One region of the Pseudomonas glycinis genome, then DNA from elsewhere that is predicted to be linked to it. Evidence: predicted binding sites of a transcription regulator. Region 1 holds the regulator's gene; the other holds the start of a gene.

Region 1 (11,356 bases):
CGCGCGGGATGCGGATATCGACGTTATTGAAAATGCTCCGCGCACCGCGCTTGAAGGAGACTCCCTTCAGCTCGACCGCGTAGGCGTTATCGGCACTCATCTAAACTCCTTGCGATGCAGCCTCTCACTGGGATGCCAGACTTTCCTCGGAAACACCTGCATCCCGGGCAGGCCGAACTGGCGGCGAACTATATCACTGCAAAGGCTGAGCGCCCAAGCGAGAACCCGGCCAAGATCGCCGACTGAAGAGGGCCCGAGCGAGTTTCAGAGGGTTTTGGTAACCAGTAATGACAAAGCACGTCGAACTTGCGTGAGGCTTTGCCACATAACCGCTATAATCGCCGCCTTTTCATCGGCCCATACGATTCTGACATGAGCAAAACCCGCGACCTGATTCAATCGGCACAACGCACCATCCGCCTCGAAGTGGAAGCCGTCCAAGGCTTGATGGCCCATATCGACGCCGATTTCGTACGCGCTTGCGAGATGATTCTGGCCAGCAAGGGCCGCGTGGTCGTGGTCGGCATGGGCAAATCCGGGCATATCGGCAACAAGATCGCCGCCACCCTGGCCAGCACCGGCACTCCGGCGTTTTTTGTGCATCCGGCCGAAGCCAGCCACGGCGACATGGGCATGATCACCCGCGACGATGTGATTCTGGCCCTGTCGAACTCCGGCTCGACCAACGAAATCGTAACGCTGCTGCCATTGATCAAACGCCTGGGTATCCAGCTGATCAGCGTCACCGGTAATCCGCAGTCGCCATTGGCGAAGGCTGCCGAGGTCAATCTCAATGTGCATGTCGAGCACGAAGCCTGTCCGTTGAATCTGGCGCCGACCTCTTCTACTACTGCAGCGCTGGTCATGGGCGACGCCCTCGCCGTGGCCTTGCTGGAAGCGCGTGGTTTCACCGCTGAAGATTTTGCCTTCTCGCATCCCGGCGGCGCCCTTGGCCGTCGCCTGCTGCTGAAAGTCGAAAACGTCATGCACGCTGGACAGGAGCTGCCGCAGGTACAACGCGGTACCCTGCTCAAGGACGCGCTGATGGAAATGACCCGCAAGGGGCTGGGCATGACCGCTATTATTGAAGCCGATGGCAAGCTCGCCGGGATCTTCACCGACGGTGATTTGCGCCGCACCCTGGATCGCGCGATCGACATCCGCAGCGCCACCATCGATCAGGTGATGACCGCCCACGGCAAGACCGCCCGGCCCGACATGCTCGCCGCCGAAGCCCTGAAAATCATGGAAGACCATCGAATCAACGCCCTGGTAGTCGTCGACGAGGAGGATCGCCCGATCGGCGCCTTCAACCTCTCCGATCTGCTGCGCGCAGGAGTCATGTAATGAGCAACGATCTGCTGCAACGCGGCAAAGCGATCAAACTGGCAGTCTTCGACGTCGACGGTGTGCTCACCGACGGCCGCCTGTACTTCCTCGAAGACGGCAGCGAGTTCAAGACCTTCAACACCCTCGACGGCCAAGGCATCAAGATGCTGATGAATGCCGGCGTGCAGACGGCGATCATCAGTGGTCGCAAGACCCCGGTGGTCGAGCGCCGCGCGAAGAACCTCGGCATCCCGCACCTGTTTCAGGGGCGGGAAGACAAACTGGTGGTGCTCGACGGCCTGCTCGCGCAACTGGGCCTAAGCTATGAAGAAGTCGCCTATCTCGGTGACGATCTGCCAGACTTGCCGGTGATCCGCCGTGTAGGGCTGGGCATGGCGGTGGCCAACGCTGCCGATTTCGTCCGCGAACACGCCCACGGCGTTACCCGCGCCCGTGGCGGCGAAGGTGCCGCCCGCGAATTCTGCGAATTGATCCTGCGCGCCCAGGGCCGCCTCGAAGCGGCCAACGCCGCGTACCTGTGAGCCTGACCATGTTTAGCAAAAAGTTTCGCAATTTCCTGCTGTTCGGCTGCATCGCGGCGATTTTCGCTGCGGTCGGCTACTGGAACATCAGCCCGGAACGCTTCCTCGACAAGCCACCGGTTTCGGCTGCCGAGAATCCGATCGACTGGTACGCGACCAACACGCATACCATTCAGTACCTGCCGGACGGCAAGGTGCAGTACGAGATGACTTCCGACAAGGCCGAGCACGTCAAGGCTACAGATGTCACCCTGGTGACCAAGCCTGATTTGAACATGTATCGCGGCACCGACTTCCCGTGGCACGTGACCAGTGAGCGCGGCGAAGTGAATTCCGGCGGTACCGAAGTGGAATTGATCGACTCGGTACGCGTACAGCGCACCGACGAGAAACAGCGCGGCACCCTGATCACCAGCACCCGCATGACCGTGTTCCCGCAGCAGGAATATGCGCAGACTGCGCAACCCGTTAGAATCGAGGGCGCTGGCGGCGTATCGACTGGCGTCGGAATGAAAGCGTACCTGAAGGACAGCAGGATACACCTGCAATCGAACGTAAGAGGACAGTATGAGGCTCGTTAAAACCCTCCCTATTTTGCTCAGTCTGGGCGCAGCACTGGGAAGCGCGAGCGCCTGGTCCCTGCCGAACGATCAGCAGCAGCCTATCCGCATTCAGGCCGACGACGCCCAACTGGACGACAAGAATGGCATTGCCACCTATAAAGGTGACGTGATCATTACCCAAGGCTCGATGATCGTTAAAGGCAACACCGTGACCATGACGCGCGCGCCCAATGGCGACATCGATGTGGTGACCTCGGTCGGCAACCTGGCCTATTTCGAGCAGTTGCAGACCCAGGGCGACGCCAACCCGGTCAAGGGCTACGGCGTGACGATTCAATACCACGCCCAGCAGAATCGGGTGGTGCTGATCGACAAGGCCAAGGTTATCGACAAGGACAACAACGTCACCCAGGGCGAAAAAATCGTCTACGACACCGTGAAGAAACTGGCCAGCGCCGGTCGCGCCACGGGCAGCAAGGTCACCGAATCGCGCCCGCGCATCGACATGGTGATCCAGCCGAAGAAGAAAACCGAAGAGAAATCCCAGTAATGGCAACTCTGAAAGCTCAGCACCTGGCCAAGGCCTATAAAAGCCGCCAGGTCGTGCGTGACGTCAGCCTGTCGATCGACAGCGGGCAGATCGTCGGCTTGCTCGGCCCGAACGGCGCAGGCAAGACCACGTGCTTCTACATGATCGTCGGCCTGGTGCAGGCGGATCAGGGCCGTGTGCTGATCGATGATCTGGACGTCAGCCACCAGCCGATGCACGGCCGCGCCAAGGCCGGTATCGGCTATCTGCCGCAAGAAGCGTCGATCTTCCGAAAACTGTCGGTCGCCGACAACATCATGGCGATCCTCGAGACCCGCCCGGAGCTGGACAAGGCCGGTCGGCGCAAGGAGCTGGAAAGCCTGCTGCAGGAATTCCACATCAGCCACATCCGCGACAACCTCGGCATGAGCCTGTCCGGTGGTGAGCGCCGCCGGGTGGAAATCGCTCGCGCCCTGGCCACTGCGCCGAAATTCATCCTGCTCGACGAACCGTTCGCCGGTGTCGACCCGATCTCGGTCGGCGACATCAAGCAGATCATCCACCACCTCAAGGCCAAGGGCATCGGTGTGCTGATCACCGACCACAACGTCCGTGAGACGCTGGATATCTGCGAAACCGCTTACATCGTCAACGACGGTCAACTGATCGCAGAAGGTGATGCCGAGACCATCCTGGCCAACGATCTGGTCAAGGAAGTGTATCTGGGTCACGAGTTCCGCCTGTAAGCGCGACAGCGCTGTATCGATTCAAGGCGCATTTATCCGCTTTAATTGTTACGGCGCTCTAGGCAAACACTTCAGTTTCAGGCATATAATTTGCTTAAGTTTGGCGCTTCGGCGCCCTGTAGTGGATGGCGCAAAGCGCCGGCGAATAAGGTGTTAAGCCCCTGCCATGAAACCATCGCTAGTCTTGAGAATGGGCCAGCAGCTGACGATGACACCGCAGCTGCAACAGGCCATCCGCCTGCTCCAATTGTCGACCCTGGACCTGCAACAGGAGATCCAGGAGGCTCTGGAATCCAATCCGATGCTCGAACGCCAGGAAGAAGGCGACGACTTCGACAATGCCGATCCTCTGGCCGACAACGCCGAACAGAAGCCCGCCGAAATCCAGGAACCCTCCTACCAGGAAACCGCCCCGACGGTGGACAACCTCGAGGATGGCGAGTGGAACGAGCGCATCCCCAACGAACTGCCAGTGGATACCGCCTGGGAAGACGTCTACCAGACCAGCGCCAGCAGCCTGCCGAGCAGCGATGACGATGAGTGGGATTTCACCACCCGCACATCCGCCGGCGAGAGCCTGCAGAGCCATCTGCTTTGGCAACTGAACCTGGCGCCGATGTCCGACACCGATCGCCTGATCGCCGTGACCCTGATCGACTGCATCAACAATCAGGGCTATCTGGACGAAACCCTCGAAGAAATTCTTGAAGCGTTCGATCCTGAACTGGACATCGAGCTCGACGAGATCGAAGCCGTCCTGCATCGCATCCAGCAATTCGAGCCTGCCGGGATCGGCGCCCGCAACCTCAGCGAATGCCTGCTGCTGCAATTGCGTCAGTTGCCCGCGAAGACGCCGTGGCTGACCGAGGCCAAGCGTCTGGTAGCCGATTACATCGACCTGCTCGGCAGTCGCGATTACAGCCAGTTGATGCGCCGGATGAAGCTCAAGGAAGACGAGCTGCGCCAGGTCATCGAACTGGTGCAGAGTCTCAATCCGCGTCCCGGTTCGCAGATCGAGTCGACCGAAGCCGAATATGTCATTCCCGATGTGATCGTGCGCAAGGACAACGAGCGCTGGCTGGTCGAGCTGAACCAGGAATCGGTGCCACGTCTGCGCGTCAATGCCCAGTACGCCGGGTTTGTGAAACGTGCCGACACCAGCGCCGACAACACTTTCATGCGCAACCAGTTGCAGGAAGCCCGCTGGTTCATCAAGAGCCTGCAGAGCCGCAACGAAACCCTGATGAAAGTGGCCACGCAGATCGTCGAACATCAGCGCGGTTTCCTCGAGTACGGCGACGAAGCGATGAAGCCGTTGGTATTGCATGACATCGCCGAAGCGGTCGGCATGCACGAATCGACGATTTCCCGGGTGACCACACAGAAATTCATGCATACCCCGCGCGGTATTTATGAGCTGAAATACTTTTTCTCCAGCCACGTCAGCACCTCCGAAGGCGGCGAATGCTCGTCCACGGCGATCCGCGCGATCATCAAAAAACTGGTCGCCGCGGAAAATCAGAAAAAGCCGTTGAGTGACAGCAAGATCGCTGGTTTACTGGAGGCACAAGGCATTCAGGTGGCTCGCCGCACCGTCGCCAAGTACCGCGAATCCCTCGGAATCGCGCCTTCGAGCGAACGCAAGCGGTTGATGTAAGCCACGTTACAGCGTTCCAGTGGCAGGCTTTTCGGCCTGCCGCTTTATGCTCTGGCAACGAAGGAGAAGCTGTATGCAAGTCAACATCAGTGGACACCAACTGGAAGTGACCCAACCTCTGCGTTCCTACATCGAGGAAAAACTCCAGCGACTGGAGCGACATTTCGACAAGATCACCAACGTGCAGGTCACGATGTGCGTCGAAAAGCTGAAGCAGAAGATCGAAGCCACCTTGCATATCCCCGGCAGCGAAGTGGTCGCCAACGCAGAAGATACCGACATGTACGCTGCGATCGACTCACTCACCGACAAGCTGGATCGCCAACTCAAAAAGCATAAGGAAAAGACCCAGAGCCTCCTCCAGGGCGCGACCGGTCGTTAACACCCCTATCCCATGATCCGACTTGAAACCATCCTGACCCCCGGCCGTTCCCAAGTGAACGCGCCGGGCGGCAGCAAGAAAAAAGCCCTCGAACAGATTGCCAACCTGATCCACCGCGAAGTGCCGGATCTGGCGATGCAGGAAGTCTTCGAGGCGCTGATCGCCCGTGAAAAACTCGGTTCCACCGGTTTTGGCAACGGCATCGCCATTCCCCACTGCCGCCTCAAGGGCTGCACGGCACCAGTCAGTGCCCTGCTGCATCTTGAAGCCCCAATCGATTTCGACGCCATCGACGGCGCTCCGGTGGACCTGCTATTCGTACTGCTTGTCCCGGAAGCCGCAACCGACGCGCATCTGGAGTTGTTGCGCCAGATCGCCAGCATGCTCGACCGCAAGGAAGTTCGTGAAAAACTGCGCAGCGCCGCGAGCAACGAAGCCTTGTACCAGGTTGTACTGGACGAGCAGAACGGGCACTAATCATGCGTTTGATCATTGTCAGTGGCCGTTCGGGCTCGGGTAAAAGTACCGCCCTGAATGTCCTTGAGGACAACGGCTACTACTGCATCGACAATCTGCCGGCCGGTTTGCTGCCGGAACTGGCCGAGCGTGCGCTGATTCACACGGAACTGGCGCAGCCGCTGGTCGCCGTGTCGATCGATGCGCGCAACCTGCCCAGCCATCTGTCACGCTTCCCTGAGTTGCTCGAAGACGTGCGTGCCAAGCATATCAAGTGCGATGTGCTGTACCTGGACGCCGACGAGGAAACCCTGCTCAAGCGTTTTTCCGAGACCCGTCGTCGTCACCCGCTGAGCAACGCCAATCGCTCACTGGCCGAGGCGATTCACGACGAAACCGCCCTGCTTGGTCCGATCGCCGATCTGGCCGACCTGAAAATCAACACCACCAGCCTGAATCTGTATCAACTGCGCGATACCCTGAAGTTGCGTCTGTTGAATCAGCCTGAGCCCGGCACGGCGTTTCTGGTTGAATCATTTGGCTTCAAGCGCGGCATGCCGGTCGACGCCGACCTCGTGTTCGATGTGCGCTGCCTGCCCAATCCGTACTGGAAACCCGAGCTGCGCGCTCAGTCCGGCCTCGATGCCCCTGTGGCCGATTATCTGGCGCAGCAGCCGGATGTCGAAGAAATGTATCAGGACATCTACGCCTACCTGAACAAGTGGCTGCCACGTTTCGCCGCCAGCAACCGCGCCTACGTGACCATTGCCATCGGCTGCACCGGCGGGCACCACCGCTCCGTCTACCTGACCGAACGTCTGGGCCAGGCCCTGCAGAAAACCCTGAAGAACGTCCAGGTTCGCCACCGCGACCTCACCTAAAGGATCCACACCGCGATGCCTGCTCGTGAAATCGAAATCATCAATAAGCTGGGTCTGCATGCTCGGGCATCGGCCAAATTCGTCGGCGTGGCCGGTCAGTATCCAGACTGCACGATCCGGGTGGGACGCACACCTGAAACGACTGTCGACGGCAAGAGCATCATGGCAATGATGATGCTCGCGGCGGGTAAAGGCACCAAAATCCATTTGAGCACCGAAGGCGAACAGGCTCAGGAAGCCATGGACGCATTGGTCGATCTGATCGAAAGATATTTCGACGAAGGTGAATAATCCGCGAGGCGGGGACACTGTTCCTCGCCTCCATTCACCCCAACGCCGTATCCATCACCATCATCAAACAAAACCCGACCAACAGGCCCAGACTTGCCAGCTTGTCATGCCCATGACGGCGCGACTCCGGAATCACTTCGTGGGTCACCACTAGCAACATCGCCCCGGCCGCCAACGCCAGTCCCAGCGGCAACAGCACTTGAGCCAGACTCACCAGCCACGCGCATACCAGTGCAAATACCGGTTCGACCAGCCCAGACGCCGCGCCGATGAGAAACGCCCTGAACCGTGACATCCCCGCCCCGGCCAGCACCAACGCAATCACCAGCCCTTCCGGCACATCCTGCAACGCAATGCCCATCGCCAGACTGTCGGCGTCCGCCATCCCGCCGCCGGCAGACACCCCGACCGCCATGCCTTCCGGAATGTTGTGCGCGATGATGGCGAACACGAACAGCCAGATTCGTGGTGGAATCACCGGATGCTCCAGCGTGCCGACGAGCATCTCCGGCGAGGCACCCGAAACGCGCCGATCCACCAGATACAGACCGAACGCGCCGAGCAGGATGCCGAAGCAGATCAGGCCACTGGCGGCCCACGGCGTAAGACCAAGACTCTCCGCCGCAGCAATGCCGGGCACGATCAGCGAAAACGCCGTCGCCGCCAGCATCACCCCGGCACCAAATCCCAGCAAGGTGTCGCTGAGTGCCTGCGGCATGCGCCGGACCACCAGCACCGGCACGGCGCCAAGCGCCGTGCCCAAGGCGCAGATGGCACCGCCCTGCAAGGCGCGCAACAGCCGCGGTTCCAGATTCAGCCACTGCAAACCGTGGGCGACCAGCAAAGTCATCCCCGCCAGCAGCAACAGCGAGCCCACCGCGTAACGAAACATGCGCCCGCTGCCAATCGCCAGTGTTTCCGTGCCCATAGTCAGCCCTGATTGTTTTTATTGAAGGCTTAAACCAGTGCGGCCTGATAGCGCGCAGCAACTTCCGGCCAGTTGATCACGTTGTAGAACGCGTTGATGTATTCCGGGCGACGGTTCTGGTAACGCAGGTAGTAAGCGTGCTCCCAGACGTCGAGACCAAGGATTGGTGTGTTGCCGGTCATCAGCGGGCTGTCCTGATTGCCGCTGCTTTCCACGACCAGTTTTTTCTCCGGTGTCACGCTGAGCCAGGCCCAACCGCTGCCGAAACGGGTCAGCGCGGCCTTGGTGAAGGCTTCCTTGAAACTGTCGAGTCCGCCCAGTTGCTCGTCGATGGCCTTGGCCAGAGCGCCGTTGGGCTTGCCGCCACCGTTGGGCACCATCACTTCCCAGAACAGCGAATGGTTGGCGTGGCCGCCGCCCTGATTGATCACCGCCGCGCGAAGTTTTTCCGGCAGCTGCTGGACGCTGGCGACGAGTTTTTCCACCGGCCACTCGGCAAACTCGGTGCCTTCCACGGCGGCATTGAGGTTGTTGATGTAGGTCTGGTGATGCTTGGTGTAATGGATTTCCATGGTCTGCGCATCGATGTGCGGCTCGAGGGCATCGTAGGCATAAGGCAAGGCAGGCAAGGTAAAAGCCATTTCAGTGGACTCCATACTGATGGGGATTTGAGGCGCGGCGGGCATTGCCGGTGTCCGGATGCAGCAGGCGCTGGGTGCGCGGGTACTCGCCGTGCTCGCTGATGAAATTCAACAGTTCGACGTAGGTTTTGCTGCTCTGGCGCAACGCCGCCTCACGCAGCGCCGGGCGAAGGCGTTCGTCCTGCATGGTCTGCAACAAACGTTGATGGATAGCGCACAGGTATTCGGCGCTCTCCTCCGGTTGGTTCAGGCGCAAATGCAGGTCGGCGAGGTTGTGATGAGAGACGACGCAGGCCGCCACCGCTTCGTCGGCATCCGCCCAGCGTTCGAACAACACTTGCGCCAGGGCCAGGGCTTGCAGGTAAGCCTCACGGGCGTCGATCAGTTCGCCCAGCATGAAGCAGCGATTGGCCCGTTCGATCGTGCGTTTCCAGTGCTCCATGGTGAGCCTCCAAAGCGGTTGCGGGGTTTACACGCCGCCGGCGGTGAGTTTCTCGGGGTTGAGCAACTCTTCCAGCTGGCTGCGCGACAGGTCGGTGTGTTCCAGAGCGACGTCGATCACCGCGCGGCCTTCCTTGTAGGCCTGCTTGGCGATTTCGGCGGCTTTCTGGTAACCGATGATGGGGTTGAGCGCGGTGACCAGAATCGGGTTGCGCGACAACGCTTCTTGCAAGCGCGATTCGTTGACCTTGAAAGTAGCGATTGCCTTGTCACCGAGCAGGCGACTGGAATTGGCCAGCAGTTCGATGCTGCTCAGCAGGTTGTGCGCGATGATCGGCAGCATCACGTTCAGTTCGAAGTTGCCGGATTGGCCGGCCACGGTGATCACCGAGTCGTTGCCGATCACTTGCGCAGCGACCATCGCTGTGGCTTCCGGGATCACCGGGTTGACCTTGCCGGGCATGATCGATGAACCCGGTTGCAGCGCTTGCAGTTCAATTTCGCCGAGGCCGGCCAGGGGACCTGAGTTCATCCAGCGCAGGTCGTTGGCGATTTTCATCAGCGACACCGCAGTAGCTTTGAGCTGGCCGGAGACAGAGACCGCAGTGTCCTGCGAGCCAATCAGCGCGAACAGATCCTTGCCCGGGGTGAACTGCACGTCGGTCAGTTGGCTCAGATGCCGACTGAATCGCGCGGCGAACTCCGGATGCGCATTGATCCCGGTACCGACCGCGGTGCCGCCCTGCGACAGCGCTTGCAGGCTTGGCAGCAAATCCTGCAGATGGCCGATATTGGCCTTGAGCTGCTGCGCCCAACCGTTGAGCACCTGGCTCATGCGCACCGGCATCGCGTCCATCAGGTGGGTGCGCCCGGTCTTCACATGGTGATGCACTTGCTCGGCCTTGCGCTCGATGGCCTGGACCAGATGCAACAGCGCCGGCAGCAATTGTTCATGCAGCGCCAGCGCGGCGCTGACGTGGATGGTGGTCGGGATGATGTCGTTGCTGCTTTGCCCGCAGTTGACATGATCATTGGCGTTGACCGGCTCGCCGAGCATGCGACTGGCCAGCGTCGCGATCACTTCGTTGGCGTTCATGTTCGAGCTGGTGCCGGACCCGGTCTGGAAGATATCCACCGGGAAATGCTGCATGAAATCGCCTTCGAGCAGACCTTGCGCGGCATCACTGATGGCTTTGCCCTGGGCCGCGCTGATCTGGTTCAGCTCAACGTTGGCCCGGGCAGCGGCGGCTTTGGCGAGGATCAGCGCGCGGACGAACTGCGTCGGCATCGGCTTGCCGCTGATCGGGAAGTTGTCCACGGCGCGCTGGGTCTGCGCGCCATAGAGCGCATCGACCGGCACCTGCAGTTCGCCCATGCTGTCGCGCTCAATACGTGTCTTGGTCATGCGAATGTCCTTGCAGCAAATCAATGAGAGGAATCGACGGTTGCAACTCGCAAGTGGCGAGCTGCCAGGTGTAGCGTTGCCAGCGCCGCAAGCGGCATTGGCATAGAGACAGGCGCTCCATTTCACGCAAGGGGCGCCAGGCTTGATCGAGACAGACGCTGCGCCAGTGCCACGGCAACGCGATGTCGGTGGCGGTATCGAGCAGCAGACGGAAAGACGTTTCGGCGACGGTCCAGGGCGAAGTGGCCGTGCAACAGGACAGATAGCGTCCTTCGGCGAGGTAGTGTTCGATCAGGCGCGGTTCGTCAGGATCCAGCGCGCAACGGATCTGGCGGCTCATCCAGCGCCAGCTTTCGAGGTAGGGCTGCTCGTGCAAGGCAGAACTCATGATCCGGGACTCGTTCGGAGATGAGATTTATTATTAGATGATAATGATAACCAACACAAGCACTCGAGTTTGCGCTGCACACTTGTGGGAGCGAGCCTGCTCGCGAATGCGCTGTGTCAGTCAGCACATTTACAACTGATCCACCGCTTTCGCGAGCAGGCTCGCTCCCACAGGGGA
Region 2 (11,356 bases), on a different contig from region 1:
CTGTTGCAGCGTCAGACGGGTCATGACTTCAGCCGGATCGGAATCACGAATCGAACCCTGGGTCGTGCTGTTCGCCGTGGTCAGGCTGTCGTTGGTGATGGTCTGCATGTCCAGCGCCTGGCCGCGCGCACCAATGGTGGTGACTGCGGTGCCGATCTGGTTGGAAGCGGCATCGATGTTGCCGAGGCCTGCCTCCATCGCGCCCTGCAATTTCTGCTTGGCAACCGGATCGCCATCGACTGGCGTGTTCAGCGCGGTGATCATCTGGCCCAGAGTGTCGAGCACGTTCTGGGTCTGGTGATTGTTCGGCTGGATCGAGAACTGATCACCAGCGGCCGGCGCGCTGCCCAGCGCGAATGTCACACCGGCAGCGGTGGCGTTACCACCGGCAACCGTGCCCGAGGAAACCGGCTTGCTGTCGGCCGTCACCGGCGCGGCATACAGATCGAAATCGGTGGCGCTGGTGAACTTGAGCACTGCGCCGCCCTGCGGAAACGCTGCGGTGTAGGCTGCCTGATCGGTGATGGTCGAACCAGTGATCACGCTGGTCGACGGGTTACCCGGATTACGCGTGGTGGTGAACGAGTCCGGCGAGGCCGACAACTGAAAACTGTGCCCTGCGATAACGGCGTCCGGATTGGTATCGCCGGCCTTCAGATTGACGTTCAGCTTGAGGTCGACGCCGCGGAAACTGACGGTCTGATTGGCGCCGCTGCTGTTGCTGATCAGGCCATTCTGGCTCGCCTCGGCGGTCACATCGTTGCCCAGCGCATCGGTGATCTTCAGCTGGGTGCTGCTGACGAAATCGACGGTGTACGGCTGCCCGGCAGTGAACTTGGCATCGTAGGTGGCAACAGTGCCGACGGTGCCGTTGGACAGCACGACACGGCCGTCATCCACAGCTGGCGCAGTCATTTTGGTGTTGGTGCGGCCGGTGTTGATGGTCTGCTGGAACGCGTCCCAACCGGTGGTGTTGGTACCCACGGTCATGCCGTCGCCGATGCCCAGATCGATGGTGGTCTGGTCGCCGTTGTAGCTGAACGTGCCGTCAGAATTCTTCGAGTACGGCGCGGTATCGGTTTTCGAACCGGAGAACAGGTAGTTGCCGTTGGCATCCTTGGCGTTCATCAGGCCCAGCACTTGCTGTTGGATCTCACCCAGTTCCGAGGCGTAAGCCTGGCGGTCCTTGTCGGTGATCGTGCCGTTGTTCGCGGCCAGCGCAAGTTCCTTGGCCCGTGCCAACGCCGTGGTGATCGAATCCAGCGTGGACTCCTGCACGGTCAACGCACTTTTGGTGGTGTTGACGTTGGTCTTGTACTGATCGAGCATCGCTGCCTGCTGGCCCAATTGCAGCAAGCGCCCGGCACCGATCGGATCATCGGCGGCGGTGTTGATGCGTTGCAGGCTGCTCGCCTCGCTCGCGGTGGCGACAGCCTTGTTGAAGTTACGCTGATAATCCGAAGCTTGCGTTCCGTAATACTGGGCGGTGGAAATGCGCATGAATTACGACTCCTTAAAGGCTGTTGATCAGCGTGGCGAAAGTTTCCTGCGCAGCTTTGATGATCTGCGAAGACGCTGTGTAGTACTGCTGGTACTTGACCAGGTTGCCGGTTTCTTCGTCCAGGTTGACCCCGGAAAGCGAATCGCGGGCACCCTTGGCGTTCTCCAGAATCGCCGTGGTTGCGGCGCTGTCGGACTTGCCTTGGGCGGTCTTGGTACCGACGTTGGTCACCAGGGTGTTATAGGCGTCAGTCAGGCTGATGCCCTTGCTCGCCGAACCAGTGTCCACGGTCTGTTTGGTTTGCAATGCGACCAGTGCCTGGGCGTTGCGGTTGTCCGAAGACGCCGCGCCGGTCAGGTTCATGGTGAAGGTCTCGCCGGTTTTCGGCGTGCCGCCCACGGTGGTCTGCACGGTGAAGGTCTTCTGCACGTTCGGCGTGACCGTAGTGTCCATCACCGGGTTGCCGCTGGCGTCGACGATGCCGACCTTCAGATTCAGCGTGTTCGACTGGCCGGGCACGATGGTACCGGTGCCAATGGTCGCGCCCTTGGCGTCGACCAGGTTGTACGATTGGCTGCCGCCGCTGGCTGCGCCGAACACCAGTTTGACCGGCGTCGAATTCTTCAACGCTGCCTGCATGTCAGCCTGGGCGGTCGGGTTGTAGATGTCGATCTTGTCGCTGAGCGTCGGCTGGGTGTAAGTGCCCAGACCGTTGGCGCTGGCGACGCCGGTCAGCGGACCGGCCGCAGCGACTTTCTTCGGATCGGTCAGGACCGTCTGAATGCTCGCCGCCGCGTTGCGGGTCGGCGTGATTTTGAACGAGTCACCCGCGCTCAGCGCGCCGCCATTCAAGGCCAGGGTGAAACCGTCGATCACTGGCGGCGGATTGGTCGTAGTGCTGAATGCGCCCAGATCGGTGCCGTCGGAACGCTTGACGGTGTAATCGGTGGCGCTGGTGAAGGTCACCTGATAGTCGCTGGTGGTCAGCTTGCCGGTGTCCTTGATGGTCACATCGAGGTTGCCCGAACCGGCGCTGTTGCCATCCTTCGCAATGCTGCGCTGACTGATCAGGGCGGCACTATTGATGTTGTTGAAAATCGCCGCGCCGAAGTCACCGTTCTTGTCGATGCCCTGGGCTTGCTGGCTGTTGATCTGATCGGCAATCACCAGAGCGACGCGACCGAGCTCGTTGAGCGACGGGTCGAGGACTTCCTTGCGATAGGTCAGCAGACCGCCGATTTCGCCACCGCTGATCACCGAAGTGATGTCGATGGTGCTCGAACCGCGATCCATCTGGATCGACATGCGCGACGGGTCGGTCTTGCTCGCGACCATGCTCAGGCTGTTGGTGGTGTTGCCGATGACCAGCGGCTGGCCGCTGCCGACATAAATGTCGAAGCTGGTGCCGCGTTCGACGACCTGGGCACCGGTCAGTTCGGAGAGCTGACGCACGGCTTCGTTACGGCTGTCGAGCAGGTCGTTCGGCGCTCCGCCACTGGTGGAGATTTCGCCGATCTTCTGGTTGAGATTGGCGATCGCCGTGGCGAGTTTGTTCACCTGGGCGGTCATGTCGCCGAGGCTGCCGTTGATCGTGGTGTTCTGATCGTTGAGCTGCTTGGCCAGGGTATTGAAACGGCTGGTCAGCGCCTGCGCACCGGTCAGCACCGACTGACGCGAAGTGTCATCGGTGGCCGACGTCGATACGCCCTGCATCGAGGTGAAGAATTTCTGCAGCACACCGGTCAGGCCGGTGTTGGTGTCCGAGAGCATGGCGTCCAGCGGCGTCGCCTGCTTGAGAAACGCGGCCGACTCGCTGTCCAGCGAAGTCGCGGTGTGCAGCTGCGATTCCAGGTACGAGTTGTACACCCGGCGCACGTCAGCCAGGGTCGTGCCCGTGCCGATGAAAACGCTGCCGTACTGCTGCGAGGACTTGGTGCCCTGCACGGTTTGCTGACGTGAATAACCGGCGGTGTCGACGTTGGCAATGTTGTTGCCTGTCGTAGCCAGAGAGGACTGGCTGGCCGACAGTCCCGACATCCCGATATTGAGCAAACTCATGGTTCAGACCTTATTACCTGGTGCCTTATAAAGGCGTGGTGGAGACACCCGCCGCAGCGTAGTTTTCAAAACTGTTCATCTGCTTGGCAATTTGCGAAATCTTCGTCGCGTAGTTCGGGTCAGTGGCGTAACCGGCCTTCTGCAACTCGCGTACAAACTGTTCTGGGTTATCGGCCGACTTCAGCACTTCTTGATAGCGATTGTTGCTCTGCAGCAACGTCACCAGATCGTGGAAGCTGTCCTTGTACGAGGCGTAGGAACGGAACTCGGCCGTCTCCTTGACCATCGCGCCATTGCGGAACTCGCTGGTGATCGCGCGGGCCGAATCGCCCTTCCAGTTGCTGCTCGCCTTGATGCCGAACAGGTTGTGGCTGCTGCTGCCGTCCTGGGCGCGCATGACCGATTTGCCCCAACCGGTTTCCAGTGCCGCTTGCGCCACCAGATAACGCGGATCGACGCCGATGCGGTCGGCAGCTTCCTTGGCCATCGGCAGCATGGTGTTGACGAATTCGTCGGCGGAACTGAAGGCCTTTTTCGCCGGTGCCAGCGGAATCTGCGCCATGGCGCGGCCGTAGACCTGCATCTGGCCGCCAGCGGCTTTCTGCTCTTCGGCACGGGCCAGCCAGTCGCCGTTGTACAACGCACCGGAGCCTGTGACGGCGTTAGTCGCAGCCCGTTGCGGCAAGGCGTTGGTCGCTGCGGCCGCAGTGCTGGCAGTGGCCACGCTCGGCGCCGACGGCACCAGACCAGCGAGCAAGCGGTCGGCCAGTTTCGGCGGCAATGCCAGACGCCGCTGGTTGATCAGCGCCATGTCGTTGCGATGGGAAATATCGGTGTTGTTCGGCGCATGCACCGAGCGCGATGCCCACAACGGACGCTCGCCGTTGACGCGGGACAGCGGACCGGTGGCGACGGTGCCAGCGGCAATCGGCGTCGGCACGGCGGCGGCCTTGGCCAGCGCTTCCTGCTGCTTGGCGGCGGACGCAGCCGCAGCCTCGCCCGGCGCCATCGGCTTGTTCTTCGACATCTGGCGGATCAGCACGTCGGCCAGGCCAATACCACCGCCCTCGCGGGACATGGAAACCGCCAGTTGCTGGTCGTACATTTCCTGATACTGCTTGGCCGCCGGCGTGTTCAGCGGGTTGTCCTGACCAAGCGCTTCGGTGGCCGAGCGCATCGACTTGAGCATTTCGCCGAGGAACAGCGACTCGAATTCCTGCGCAACCTTGCGCATGTTCTCGTCGCTGTTCTTGTCGCCGACCTTGAGCTGGTTCAGACGATTGAGGTCGGAGTAGGAACCCGAATCGCTGCTGCTGACCAGACCGCTTTTGCGCATATCCATGGGGGCCGGCCTCAGATCACGATCAGGTCGGCTTGCAATGCGCCGGCCTGCTTCAGAGCTTCGAGAATTGCCATCAGGTCACCTGGTGCCGCGCCGACCTGGTTCACCGCACGGACGATCTCGTCGAGGGTGGTGCCCGGGCCGAACTTGAACATCGGTTTGGCTTCCTGTTCGGCATTCACCCGCGAGCGCGGTACGACGGCGGTCTGGCCGTTGGACAGCGGGCCAGGCTGGCTGACGATCGGGTCTTCGGTGATGGTCACGGTCAGGCTGCCGTGGGTCACGGCGGCTGGCGACACTTTCACGTTCTGGCCGATGACGATGGTGCCGGTACGCGAGTTGATGATGACTTTGGCGACGGCCTGGCCCGGATCGACTTCAAGGTTTTCCAGGATCGACAGGTAGTCGACACGCTGGCTCGGATCGAGCGGTGCAGTCACACGGATCGAACCGCCATCAATGGCTTGTGCGACGCCAGGGCCGAGCATGTCGTTGATCTTGTCGACGATGCGCTTGGCGGTGGTGAAGTCGGAGCGGTTGAGGTTCAGCGTCAGACTGTTGCCCTGGTTGAAACCGCTCGGCACCGAACGCTCAACCGAGGCACCGCCAGGGATGCGCCCGGCCGACGGAACGTTGACGGTAATCTTCGAACCGTCACGGCCTTCAGCGTCGAAACCGCCAACCACGAGGTTGCCCTGAGCGATTGCATAGACGTTGCCGTCGATACCCTTGAGTGGCGTCAGCAACAAAGTGCCGCCGCGCAGGCTCTTGGAGTTACCGATCGACGAAACGGTGATGTCGACCTGCTGACCCGGTTTGGCAAACGCTGGCAGATCAGCACTCACCGACACCGCCGCGACGTTCTTCAACTGCACGTTGCCCGATCCCGGCGGCACCTTGATGCCGAACTGCGAGAGCATGTTGTTGAAAGTCTGCAGGGTGAACGGGGTCTGCGTCGTCTGGTCGCCGGTACCGTTAAGCCCGACCACCAGGCCGTAACCGATCAACTGGTTGGAGCGCACGCCGGAAATGCTGGCGATGTCTTTCAGCCGCTCGGCATGTGCAGTGAAGGCAACCGGCAACAACAACGCGGCCAGCATGAGGCTTTTCAGATTCAACGTAGCCACCTAGAAAGGGAACAGCGGGCTGAGGAAGAAGCGGTCGAACCAGCCTGGCTGACTCGTGTCGGCAAACGCGCCGGTACCCGAATAGGTGATGCGCGCATCGGCGACACGGGTCGACGACACAGTGTTGTCGGTCGCGATGTCATCGGCGCGGACCATGCCGGCGATGCGCACCAGCTCGTCACCGGTATTGAGCGTCAGCCACTTCTCGCCACGCACGGCAATGATGCCGTTGGGCAGCACGTCGGCCACGGTCACGGTGATCGAGCCGGTCAGGCTGTTGCTCTGCCCGGACTTGGCGTCGCCCTTGGTCGAACGGTCGGCGCTGTAGCCGGCGTTGAGGCTCAGGTCACCGCCACCAATCGGGTTGTTGGTGGTCAGGCTGGAGCCGAACAACGAGGTCAGGCCGATCGAGTTATCGCTGTTCTTGTCCATCTGCGAGTTGGCGTTCTTGCTTGCCTGCGTGCGCTCGTTCAGGGTGATGGTGATGATGTCACCGACCCGGAACGCCTTGCGGTCGCTGTACAGGTTCTGCTCGAAGCCGGCCTGATAGATCGAGCCGTTGTTGGCCGCCGCCGGCAACGGTGTGCGCGGCAACACCGGGGCGTAGTAAGGGTCATTGGGCTTGGGCGTCGGGGCGACGCAGCCCGCGAGCGAGACGACCCCACTCAATGCCAGAACAGATACAAAGCGCTTCATGACCCTACCTCACGGTGTTGCTGGCGACCTCAGGCCGCCCCAAAGACTGGATTACAGATTCTGCGTTACGAACGAGAGCATCTGGTCGGCGGTGGAGATCACCTTGGAGTTCATCTCGTAGGCGCGTTGAGTGGTGATCATGTTGACCATCTCTTCAACGGTGCTGACGTTCGAGGTTTCCAGGGTGTTCTGCAGCGTGGTACCGAAACCGTTCAGGCCCGGGGTGCCGACCTGCGGCGCGCCGGAAGCCGCGGTTTCCAGGAACAGGTTGTTGCCCACGGCTTGCAGGCCGGCCGGGTTGATGAAGTCAGCGGTCTGCAGGTTGCCGATCACTTGCGAGGCCGGATTGCCGGCGATGGTGATCGACACGGTGCCGTCACGGCCGACAGTGAAGGTCTGCGCATCGTTAGGAATGATGATCGCCGGCTCCAGCGCGAAACCGCTGGCGTTGACGATCTGGCCATTGGAGTCGAGGTGGAAAGTACCGTCACGGGTGTAGGACGTGGTGCCGTCCGGCTGCAGGATCTGGAAGAAACCGCGACCGTCGATGGCCATGTCCAGCGGCTGCTCAGTGGTTTGCAGGCTGCCAGCGGTGAAGTTTTTCTGGGTGCCGACAATGCGCACACCGGTACCCACTTGCAGACCCGACGGCAGTTCGCTGTCCTGGGTCGACTGGGCGCCTGGCTGACGCTTGATCTGATAGAGCAGGTCCTGGAACTCGGCACGGTCACGTTTGAAACCCGTGGTCGAAACGTTCGCCAGGTTGTTGGAAATGGTGGTCAGGTTGGTGTCCTGGGCGGACAGACCGGTTTTGGCAACCCATAGAGCCGGAAGCATTCGATTCTCCTCGTGCGCCTGTTTTACGGCGCGACGTTCTGATAATTAGCTGATCTGCAAGACCCGAGCCATGGCCTGGTCGTCGTCTTTGGCGGTGTTCATCATCTTGACGTGCAACTCGAACTGCTTGGCCAGCGCCAGCACCGAAGTCATTTCTTCCACGGCATTGACGTTGCTCGACTCGAGGAAACCCGAGACCAGTTTGACGTTGGCGTCGGCTTGCGCCGGCTGGCCGTCCTTGGTGTAAATCGAACCGTCGAGGCCTTTGTTCATGTTCTTGATGTCCGGATTGACCAGCTTGATCCGGTCGACTTCGGCCATGACGCGCGGACCTTCGCCCATTGCGCGAATGCTGATGGTGCCGTCTTCACCGACTTCGACCTGCTGCTCGGGCGGCACGGCGATCGGGCCGCCATTACCGATCACCGGCATGCCGTTGCCGGCGCGCAATACGCCGAGGGCGTCGATGTTGAGGCTGCCGGTGCGCACGTAGCTTTCACCACCGCTGGGGTTTTGCACGGCGATGAAACCGTTGCCGGATACCGCGACGTCGAGTTCACGCCCGGTCTGCACCAGCGAGCCCGGCGTGAAGTCGGTGGCGGGACGTTCGCTCATGGCAAACGCGCGCGCCGGAAAGCTGTCACCGAACACCGGCATCGAACGCGCCTGCTCGAGGTCGCGCTGGAAGCCGTTGGTGGAGATGTTCGCCAGGTTGTTGGCATGCGCCCGCTGCGCCAGTGCGTTCTGGCTGGCGCCGGTCATTGCCACATAAAGGTACTTGTCCACTGTGTTTCCTCTGCATGCCGGACGTTTGCCGCCCACCGCTGTACTGCTCAGCCATAAGCAATTTGCAGACCAACTTTTTATTGGCGGGCGAAGGCCCGGCAAACAGGGGACTTGAGGGGATCGGAGGGGGAATCTGAAATGGGTCGAAGACGAAAAACCGGCGGTGTCATGCCGGTTAGTGGCAATCCTGAGTTCGGCGGGGGATGGCGATCCTGTGGCGAGGGGATTTATCCCCGTTCGGCTGCGCAGCAGTCGCCAAGCCTGCAAATGAGGTCGCTGGGAAGGAAAAGCGGGGCGGCTTCGCCGCCCATCGGGGATAAATCCCCTCGCCACAAAGGCTCTATTTAGCTTTCGGAGGTTTTGCCAACCTCATACTCACGCAACTTGTTGGCAATCGTCGTGTGCGAAACACCCAGCCGCTTGCCCAACTGCCGACTGCTCGGATGCTCGGAATACAAGCGTTCCAGCACCGCTTTCTCGAAACGCCCGACGATCTCGTCGAGATTTCCGTCGAGGGAAAAATCGCCAAGCGGCTGACGCACGCCGTAATCCGGCAGGCGAATATGTTCGGCCTTGACCGTGCCGCCGTCGCACAGGGAAACCGCCTGGAACAGTACGTTCTCCAGCTGCCGCACGTTGCCCGGCCAGTGGTAATGGCTGAGACGATCCATCGCCGCCGGGGCCAGCTTCGGCAGCGGACAGCCGATCTGCCGACTGGCCTGGTCGAGAAAGTGCTCAACCAGCGGCGTCAGACCGTCGAGGCATTCGCGCAGCGGCGGGATGTGCAGCGACAGTACGTTCAAGCGGTGATAGAGATCCTGGCGAAACTCGCCGCGCGCGCACAATTCGGACAAGTCCACCTGCGTCGCGCAGATCACCCGCACGTCCAGATAGACCTCTTCATCACTGCCGACGCGACGGAAGCAACCATCCTGAAGAAAGCGCAGCAATTTGACCTGCAAGCGCGGGCTCATCTCGCCGACGCCATCGAGAAACAGCGTGCCGCCAGCGGTCAACTCCAGCAGGCCAAGCTTGCCCTCAGCGCGAGCGCCTTCGAAAGCGCCGGGGCCGTAGCCGAACAGTTCGGTCTCGGCCATCGACTCCGGCAGTCCGGCGCAGTTGAGCGCCATCAACGGTGACTGTCCACGCGGGCTGGCGAGGTGACAGGCGCGCGCGAGCAGTTCCTTGCCGGTGCCGGTTTCGCCTTCTATTAATAGCGGCGCATCCAGCGGCGCCATGCGTCGCGCTTCGCGGACCACAGCGGCCATGACTTTCGAGCTCTGGAAAATACTGTCGAAACCGCGCAGCTCTTGCTTGCGCACATTGTAGATGCGCTCGCCGACCCGATCGGCGCGGTGCAGAGTCAATACGGCGCCGGCCATGGCCTCGCTGTCATCGTGCTCCGATTGCAGCGGCGCGATGTCGGCGAGAAAGATGTCGCCCTTGACCTTGACGCGCATGCCGTTGATCCGCGATTTGTTGGCGCGCACCAGTTCGGGCAGGTCGAAATCCTCGGCGTAGCGCGACAGCGGAATCCCCGGCACCTCATCGACGCGCACGCCGAGCAACTGCGCCGCCGCGCGGTTGGCCGCAACGATCGAGCCGCCCATGTCGATCGACAGCACCGGAAACTCCAGCGCGCCAAGCAGTGCGTTCAATTCCATGTGCCGGCGTTCACTGGGCATCAGCCCGACGCGCTTGACCCCGAACACCCCGCCGATCGCCTCGAACTTGGGGCGCAACGCCTGGAACTGGATGTTGATCAGGTTCGGGCAGTGCAGGTAGATCGCATTGCCATGCTCACCGCCAACTTCACCGCGGGCAACGTTGATCCCGTACGCCACCAGCAGATTGAGAATGTCGCGCAGGATGCCGATGCGGTTCTGGCAGTGGACTTTGATGCGCATAGAAAAAGGCCCGACAGGTTTGAGAGGTAAACACATGTCCTTGTGGGAGCGAGCCTGCTCGCGAAGGCGCCAGCACATCCAGTATCGATGTGTCATACAGACCGCTTTCGCGAGCAGGCTCGCTCCCACAGGGTTTGGTGGCGCGCCCGAGGCAGAGTTTCTGTCGAGGCACGCAGATAGTTGTCAAGATTATGTGACAGCCCCTGCCCTTTTCAAACCCGCCAATCACCGTAATTGCTGATTATCCGACAATGCGTAACGATAACTTTACGAAACTCGACGAAATTTCCTACGCATGCGCGGCTCAACGTGCTGCGCAGCTTCGCGCTCTGGGGTATTCCTTTAGCCATCGCTGGACATAACAAAAACGAATTTCCTAGCAGGAGAGCAGCATGAAGCAGACGCAATACGTGGCTCGCGAGCCCGATGCGCAAGGTTTTATCGACTACCCCGCCGAAGAACACGCGGTGTGGAACACGCTGATCACTCGCCAGTTGAAGGTGATCGAAGGTCGCGCGTGCCAGGAATACCTGGACGGTATCGAAAAACTCGGTCTGCCCCACGACCGCATCCCGCAACTGGCCGAGATCAACAAAGTGCTCGGCGAGACCACCGGCTGGCAGGTTGCCCGGGTGCCAGCGCTGATTCCCTTCCAGACGTTTTTCGAGTTGCTTGCCAGCAAGCAATTCCCCGTCGCCACCTTCATTCGTACCCGCGAAGAACTCGACTACCTGCAAGAGCCGGACATCTTTCACGAGATCTTTGGTCATTGCCCGTTGCTGACCAACCCGTACTTCGCTGAATTCACCCACACCTACGGCAAGCTCGGCCTGCAAGCGACCAAGGAAGAGCGCGTGTATCTGGCGCGGCTGTACTGGATGACCATCGAATTCGGTCTGGTCGACACCCCGCAGGGCAAGCGCATCTACGGTGGCGGGATTCTGTCCTCGCCGAAAGAAACCGTTTACTGCCTGTCGGACGAGCCCGAGCATCAGCTCTTCGATCCGCTGGAAGCCATGCGCACGCCGTATCGCATCGACATCCTGCAACCGCTGTACTTCGTCCTGCCCAATCTCAAGCGCCTGTTCGATGTGGCCCATGA

The links. The regulator sigma-54, encoded in region 1, starts transcription at its own class of promoters, with help from an activator protein. The targets are predictions, from matches to a motif close to ANTGGCATNNANNTTGCTNT.
Region 2: ACYSTU_RS25105 (flagellar basal body rod protein FlgF) is a predicted target of sigma-54. The motif match lies at 8,402-8,421, and genes of this name have one in related genera.

The regions. Positions count from the first base shown of each region.
Region 1 covers NZ_JBTYHF010000011.1:56,016-67,371, forward strand. The annotation lists gene ACYSTU_RS23955 (ATP-binding cassette domain-containing protein) at 1-100, opposite strand, end outside; gene ACYSTU_RS23960 (KpsF/GutQ family sugar-phosphate isomerase) at 373-1,347, shown strand; gene ACYSTU_RS23965 (KdsC family phosphatase) at 1,347-1,871, shown strand; gene lptC (LPS export ABC transporter periplasmic protein LptC) at 1,880-2,452, shown strand; gene lptA (lipopolysaccharide transport periplasmic protein LptA) at 2,439-2,984, shown strand; gene lptB (LPS export ABC transporter ATP-binding protein) at 2,984-3,709, shown strand; gene ACYSTU_RS23985 (RNA polymerase factor sigma-54) at 3,876-5,366, shown strand; gene hpf (ribosome hibernation-promoting factor, HPF/YfiA family) at 5,440-5,748, shown strand; gene ptsN (PTS IIA-like nitrogen regulatory protein PtsN) at 5,761-6,225, shown strand; gene rapZ (RNase adapter RapZ) at 6,228-7,085, shown strand; gene ACYSTU_RS24005 (HPr family phosphocarrier protein) at 7,101-7,376, shown strand; gene ACYSTU_RS24010 (ZIP family metal transporter) at 7,411-8,304, opposite strand; gene ACYSTU_RS24015 (superoxide dismutase) at 8,334-8,945, opposite strand; gene ACYSTU_RS24020 (DUF2753 family protein) at 8,947-9,387, opposite strand; gene ACYSTU_RS24025 (class II fumarate hydratase) at 9,415-10,791, opposite strand; gene ACYSTU_RS24030 (hypothetical protein) at 10,772-11,179, opposite strand.
Region 2 covers NZ_JBTYHF010000012.1:100,612-111,967, reverse strand. The annotation lists gene ACYSTU_RS25135 (flagellar hook-associated protein 3) at 1-1,500, opposite strand, end outside; gene flgK (flagellar hook-associated protein FlgK) at 1,514-3,559, opposite strand; gene flgJ (flagellar assembly peptidoglycan hydrolase FlgJ) at 3,585-4,901, opposite strand; gene ACYSTU_RS25120 (flagellar basal body P-ring protein FlgI) at 4,913-6,001, opposite strand; gene flgH (flagellar basal body L-ring protein FlgH) at 6,029-6,724, opposite strand; gene flgG (flagellar basal-body rod protein FlgG) at 6,776-7,561, opposite strand; gene ACYSTU_RS25105 (flagellar basal body rod protein FlgF) at 7,607-8,347, opposite strand; gene ACYSTU_RS25100 (sigma-54-dependent transcriptional regulator) at 8,692-10,254, opposite strand; gene phhA (phenylalanine 4-monooxygenase) at 10,647-11,356, shown strand, end outside.